One region of the Stenotrophomonas sp. YJH_SMC_21 genome, then DNA from elsewhere that is predicted to be linked to it. Evidence: predicted binding sites of a transcription regulator. Region 1 holds the regulator's gene; the other holds the start of a gene.
What was found. The regulator HrcA, encoded in region 1, represses chaperone genes, less so after heat shock. The targets are predictions, from matches to a motif close to TTNGCACTCNNNNNNNNNGAGTGCNAA.

Region 1 (3,410 bases):
CAGACGGCCGAGGCGGCGCTCGTTCTCCTCGAACTGTTCCGGGTCGGCGTCGAGGTCGTCATGCACCCGATCCAGCAGCGACAGGGCTTCGTGCAGCTGGATCGAAGCGTTCTCGATCAGGCCATCCACCTCGCCCAGGCGCGGGTCGTGCTCGATCAGGCGCGACAGCTCATGGCGCACCTGCTGCAGCAGGTCCAGCGCGGAGCTGCCGTCGTCGCCGTTGAGCTGGTTGCTGGCGGCCTGGCAGGCGCTCAGCAGGGCGCTGGCATGGGCCTGGCGGCGGTGGCTGGCGCCGAGTGCGGCAATCGACTCCGGCTCCAGGTCTTCACGGTCCAGCTCGCGCAGCTGGTGCTCCAGGAAGCCGATCCGGTCACTGACGTCGCCCTGTTGCGACAGCGCCAGCGATTCATCGACCAATGCCTGCCAGGCCGCGGCGGCGCGTCGCACCTGGCGGCGTTCGTTCTCGTTGCGCGCATAGGCGTCGAGCAGGGCCAGCTGCGACGGGCGCGTCAGCAGGGCCTGCTGTTCGTGCTGTCCGTGGATCTCCACCAGCAGCGAGGCCAGGTCGCCCAGTTGCGCCAGGGTCACCGGGCGGCCGTTGATCCAGGCCCGCGAACCGCCATCGGCGCGGATGACCCGGCGCAGCTGGCACTGCTCCTCGTCGTCCAGCTCGTTGTCGGCCAGCCACTGGCGTGCAGCCTGCAGCTGCTCCAGCGCAAACTCGGCCGAAAGCTCGGCGCGCGCGGCGCCGTGGCGGACCACGCCGCTGTCGGCGCGCAGGCCGGACAGGAAGCCCAGCGCGTCGACCATCAGCGACTTGCCGGCGCCGGTCTCGCCTGAAACCACGGTCATGCCTGGCCCGAACTCCAGTTCGGTGGCGCGGACGACGGCGAAATCCTTGATCGAAAGATGTCTGAGCATGGGTAAGGGGGTATCAGCAGCCGCGCAACGCTAGCACGCGGGCGAGGGAGGTCCAATGACTTGCCAAGGTGATGCGCCGCCATTATCTAGTGTCCGTGTCTCACAGGTTGATTCCATGCACGGTTCTCCCGACCAGCTTGCCCCGCGTGCGCGCCATCTGCTGCGCACGCTGATCGCGCGTTACATCCAGGACGGTGAGCCGGTCGGCTCGCAGACGCTGGCGCGCGTGGCCGGGCTGGAGGTCAGTCCGGCGACCATACGCAACATCCTGGGTGACCTGGAAGACCTGGGGCTGCTGGCCTCGCCGCACACCTCCGCCGGGCGCGTCCCGACGGCACATGGCTACCGGGTCTTCGTCGACAGCCTGCTGCAGATGCAGCCGCCGGGCGAAGGCGAGCTGGCCCGGTTGCGCCAGGAACTGGCTGGCGGCGGCAGCACCCAGGCCCTGCTCGGCAGCGCCTCGGAGCTGTTGTCGGCGATGAGCCACTTCGTCGGCGTGGTCAGCGCGCCGCGACGCGAGCAGTTCGCCTTCCGCCAGATCGACTTCGTGGCGCTGGACGGGCGCCGGGTGCTGGCGATCCTGGTGTTTGCCGACAACGAGGTGCAGAACCGCGTCATCGAGACCCGGCAGGAGTTTGCGCCGGGTCAGCTGGAGCAGGTCGCGAACTATCTCAATGCCCATTTCGCCGGCCTGCCGATGGCCGAGATCCGCACCCGACTGCTGCTGGAACTGCGCGATGCCCGCTCCGAGCTGGAACAGCTGCTGGCGCACAGCATCGAGCTGGCCGAACAGGCCCTGCAGCCGGCTGCCGACGACATGCTGGTGGCCGGCCAGACCCGCCTGATGGGGGTGCAGGACCTGTCCGACCTGGAGCGCCTGCGCGAGCTGTTCGAGCTGTTCTCCAGCAAGCGGGAGATCCTGCAGCTGCTGGAGCGGACCATCCAGGCGCCCGGCGTGCGCATCTTCATCGGCGAGGAGACCGGGATGATGCCGCTGCAGGGCGTCTCGCTGGTCACTGCCCCTTACTCGGCCAATGGCCAGGTGCTGGGCGTGCTGGGGGTGATCGGCCCCAAGCGGATGGCCTACGACCGCGTGATCCCGCTGGTCCAGGCTACCGCCGATGTACTGGGCGCGGCGTTTTCGCCAGCCGGCCGCCCGCCGGGAACATCCGACGCTTGAAACGCAGCATCCCGCCCACACTAGGGTGGGTGGAGGCGGAGATTGACCGCCAGGGACCCAGACATGAACCACGAACAGCCAGATATCGAATCCCAGCAGAGTGCCGCCGATGCGGCCGCCACCGCCGGCGTCAACGACGAAGTCGAGCGCCTGCGCGCCGAAATCGAACAGGTCAAGGCCGATGCCCTGCGTGAGCGCGCCGACCTGGAGAACCAGCGCAAGCGCGTTGCCCGTGACATCGAACAGGCCCGCAAGTTCGCCAACGAGAAGCTGCTGGGCGATCTGCTCCCCGTGTTCGACAGCCTGGATGCCGGCCTGAAGGCCGCCGGCGACGAACCGCACCCGCTGCGCGAAGGCCTGGAGCTGACCTACAAGCAGCTGCTGAAGGTGGCCGCCGACAACGGACTGGTCCTGCTGGACCCGATCGGCCAGCCGTTCAACCCGGAACACCACCAGGCCATCAGCCAGGTGCCGACGCCGGGCGCCGCCCCGGGCAGCGTGGTGACCGTGTTCCAGAAGGGCTACCTGCTCAACGAGCGCCTGCTGCGGCCGGCGCTGGTGGTGGTGGCCGCCGATTGATGGACCAGGCCGGGCTTTGCCCGGTCCCGGTTGTGCCAGGCCATGCCTGGCAAGGTTTTCCAGGCGCTGAACACAGCGTTCGGGAGATGGCTTGAATGTTCCACGAGCCTCCCCCACATCGTATTCATCCACCGGCCGAACGGCCGGACTGACACCAACAAGCATCCTCAGGAGTCTCCCCCATGGGCAAGATCATTGGTATCGACCTCGGCACCACCAACTCGTGCGTGGCGATCATGGACGGCGGCAAGGCCCGCGTCATCGAGAATTCGGAAGGCGATCGCACCACCCCGTCGATCGTCGCCTACACCAAGGACGGCGAAGTCCTGGTCGGTGCCTCGGCCAAGCGCCAGGCCGTGACCAACCCGAAGAACACCTTCTACGCGGTGAAGCGCCTGATCGGCCGCAAGTTCACCGACGCCGAAGTGCAGAAGGACATCGCGCACGTCCCGTACAGCATCCTGGCCCATGACAATGGCGACGCCTGGGTGGCCACCAGCGACGGCAAGAAGATGGCCCCGCAGGAAATCTCGGCCAAGGTGCTGGAAAAGATGAAGAAGACCGCCGAGGACTTCCTCGGTGAGAAGGTCACCGAAGCGGTCATCACCGTGCCGGCCTACTTCAACGACAGCCAGCGCCAGGCAACCAAGGACGCCGGCCGCATCGCCGGCCTGGACGTCAAGCGCATCATCAACGAGCCGACCGCGGCCGCGCTGGCCTATGGCCTGGA
Region 2 (3,410 bases), on a different contig from region 1:
GACGGCTCGTCACCGGCGTTGGCAACGATCTCGCGCAGCGGGGCTTCCATCGCACGCAGGGCGATCTGGATGCCGTGGTTCTGGTCTTCGTTGGCGCCCTTCAGGCCGGCCAGCGCGGTGATCGCGCGGACCAGGGCAACGCCGCCGCCCGGAACCACGCCTTCTTCAACGGCCGCACGGGTGGCGTGCAGGGCGTCGTCGACGCGATCCTTCTTTTCCTTCATTTCGATTTCGGTCGAGGCGCCGACCTTGATCACGGCAACACCGCCGGCCAGCTTGGCCACGCGTTCCTGCAGCTTCTCGCGGTCGTAATCCGAGGAGGTGTCCTGGATCTGGGTCTTGATCTGCGCCACGCGTGCATCAACGTTGGCCTTGTCGCCGACGCCGTCGATGATGGTGGTGTTCTCCTTGGAGACCTGCACCTTCTTGGCGCGGCCCAGGTCCTTGATGGTGGCCTTCTCCAGCGACAGGCCGACTTCTTCGGAGATCACGGTGCCGCCGGTCAGCACGGCCATGTCTTCCAGCATCGCCTTGCGACGGTCGCCGAAGCCCGGAGCCTTGACGGCCACGACCTTGACGATGCCACGGATGGTGTTGACGACCAGGGTGGCCAGCGCTTCGCCTTCAACTTCCTCGGCCACGATCAGCAGCGGCTTGCCGGCCTTGGCGACGCCTTCCAGCACCGGCAGCAGGTCACGGACGTTGGAGATCTTCTTGTCGTGCAGCAGGATGAACGGGTCATCCAGGTCAGCGGTCTGCGACTGCTGGTTGTTGATGAAGTACGGCGACAGGTAGCCGCGGTCGAACTGCATGCCCTTGACCACGTCCAGCTCGTTGTCCAGGCCCGAGCCTTCTTCAACGGTGATGACGCCTTCCTTGCCGACTTCCTTCATCGCGTCAGCGATGATCTGGCCGATCGACTCGTCCGAGTTGGCCGAGATGGTACCGACCTGGGCGATCGCCTTGTCGTCGGCGGTCGGCTTGGAGATGTTCTTCAGCTCGGCGACGGCGGCCGAAACGGCCTTGTCGATACCGCGCTTGAGGTCCATCGGGTTCATGCCGGCGGCAACGGCCTTGGCGCCTTCGCGGATCAGGGCCTGGGCCAGCACGGTGGCGGTGGTGGTGCCGTCGCCGGCATCGTCGTTGGTGCGCGAAGCAACTTCCTTCACCATCTGCGCGCCCATGTTCTCGAACTTGTCAGCCAGTTCGATTTCCTTGGCGACGGAGACGCCGTCCTTGGTGATGGTCGGGGCGCCGAAGCTCTTTTCCAGCACGACGTTGCGGCCCTTCGGGCCCAGGGTGGCCTTGACGGCATTGGCGAGAACGTTGACGCCGCGCACCATGCGCGAACGGGCGTCTTCACCGAAACGAATATCCTTGGCAGCCATTGCATTTACCTCATTGGTAGCGCCGGACGATGCCCGGCGGCTGGGAGTTTGGGATCAGGTTGAAACAGGTCGCGCCGAGGCTCAGCCGATGACGGCGAGCACGTCGTCTTCGCGCAGGACCTTGTATTCGACGCCTTCGCTCTTGTACGAGCTGCCGGCGTACTGGCCATAGATGACCTTGTCGCCGACCTTCAGCGACGGCGCGCGCACGTTGCCGTTGTCCAGCGGCTTGCCCGGGCCGACGGCCACGACCTCACCCTTGGTGGACTTTTCCTTGGCCGAGTCGGGGATGACGATGCCACCGGCGGAGATTTCGTCGGCTTCGATCGGCTTGACCACAACGCGGTCGTGCAGCGGCTTGATGCTCATAGGAGACCTCTTAAGTGATTGATTGGTCTAAAAAAGTCCGGCGATGTTAGCACTCACCCCAGGCGAGTGCCAGAACCGCACGTGAAGAAACCCGACAACGTCGGGAGCAGGGCAGAGATGGAGCCCCGCCGCCCCCTTTCAAGGGCGGAATGAAAAAAATTTTTCCACCCGCGCGCCTCGGCCAAGGCGTCGGTCCTGGACAATTTCGGTGACAAGCGTCGCACTGTCAGATATCTGACGTTCATTTACGACAAAGTGTCACTGGATCGGCCTTAGGCTCGGTCACGCATTCCCAATCACAAGGAGTAGTCGATGCGATTGCTGTCCCCGCTTGCCGCCGCCTGCCTGCTGGCACTGGCCGCGGCGCCGGCCCAGGCCGAGGTCTTCATCAATGAACTGCACTACGACGACAGCACCGCCGCCGGTGACGTCGGCGAAGCCATCGAAGTGGTCGCTACCGCTGGTGAAGACCTGTCCGGCTACCGCCTCTACCTCTACAACGGCAGCAATCCTTCGGCCGCCACGGTCTACGCCAACAACCCGGTCCCGGCCGGCACCGCCGCCGGTTGCGGCAGCGCCAGCATCGCCGTGGTCAACTACCCGACCAACGGCATCCAGAACGGCCCGAACGACGGCATCGCCTTGGTCGACGCCAGCGGCAAGGTGGTCCAGTTCCTCAGCTACGAGGGCGCCATCACCGCCTCCGGTGGCCCTGCCGCCGGCCTGACCAGCCAGAACATTCCGGTGGCCGAGACCAACAGCACGGCCCCCGGCACCTCGCTGCAGCTGACCGGCAGCGGCAGCCAGTACGCCCACTTCACCTGGGCCGAGTCGGCCAGGCAGACCTTCGGCAGCTGCAACAACGGCCAGACCTTCAGCGGCGGCACCACCCCCGGCCCGAACACGCCGCCGTCGGTGTCCACTACCACCCCGGCGCAGGGCAGCAGCACCTTCCCGGCCGCCGCCGATCTGGAAGTGGTGTTCAGCGAAACCGTGAACCTCGCCAGCGGCGCCTTCGCGCTGAGCTGCGGTACCTCCGGCAGCGTGCCGCTGACCTTCCCGGCCAGCGGGCGCAGCGTGAAGCTGTCCACCAACACCGCGCTGGTGGCCGGTGAAGCCTGCCGCTTCGACATCCGCGCCGCGCGCATCACCGACCTGCAGGGCGCACACCCGGCGGCCGACAGCCGCATCGCCTTCACCGTGGCCAGCACCGGCGGCAATCCGGACCCGGGCAACCCTGGCGTGCCGGCCGGCTACTACTCCAAGGTCAACACCAGCAGCCCGAGCCAGCTGCGCTGCTCGCTGCACGCGACAATCAAGGGCCACACCGCCTACCCGTACAGCGGCTCGGGCACCAGTACCTGGACCATCCTGGAGATCGCAGACGAGGACCCGAACAACCCGAACCGCATCCTCGACGCGTATCGCAACCGCAGCTACGCCAAGGTGACCGATCGCGCCGGCAGCGGCAGTGGCCTGAAGTACAACCGCGAGCACACCTGGCCGAACTCGCTGGGTTTTGCCACCACCACGGGTGACAAGGGCCTGCCGTACGCGCCGTATACCGACACCCACATGCTGTACCTGACCGATGCACAGTGGAACGCCGACCGTGGCAACAAGCCGTTCGGCAAGTGCGACGCCAGCTGCGGC

Region 2: a site for HrcA is predicted at 1,804-1,830, ahead of AC5P67_RS01860 (co-chaperone GroES). Genes of this name have one in related genera too.

Annotation. Positions count from the first base shown of each region.
Region 1 is NZ_JCAFSU010000021.1:36,324-39,733, reverse strand. Features, by position in the region: gene recN (DNA repair protein RecN) at 1-921, opposite strand, end outside; gene hrcA (heat-inducible transcriptional repressor HrcA) at 1,037-2,101, shown strand; gene grpE (nucleotide exchange factor GrpE) at 2,165-2,680, shown strand; gene dnaK (molecular chaperone DnaK) at 2,863-3,410, shown strand, end outside.
Region 2 is NZ_JCAFSU010000001.1:410,839-414,248, forward strand. Features, by position in the region: gene groL (chaperonin GroEL) at 1-1,388, opposite strand, end outside; gene AC5P67_RS01860 (co-chaperone GroES) at 1,470-1,757, opposite strand; gene AC5P67_RS01865 (endonuclease) at 2,070-3,410, shown strand, end outside.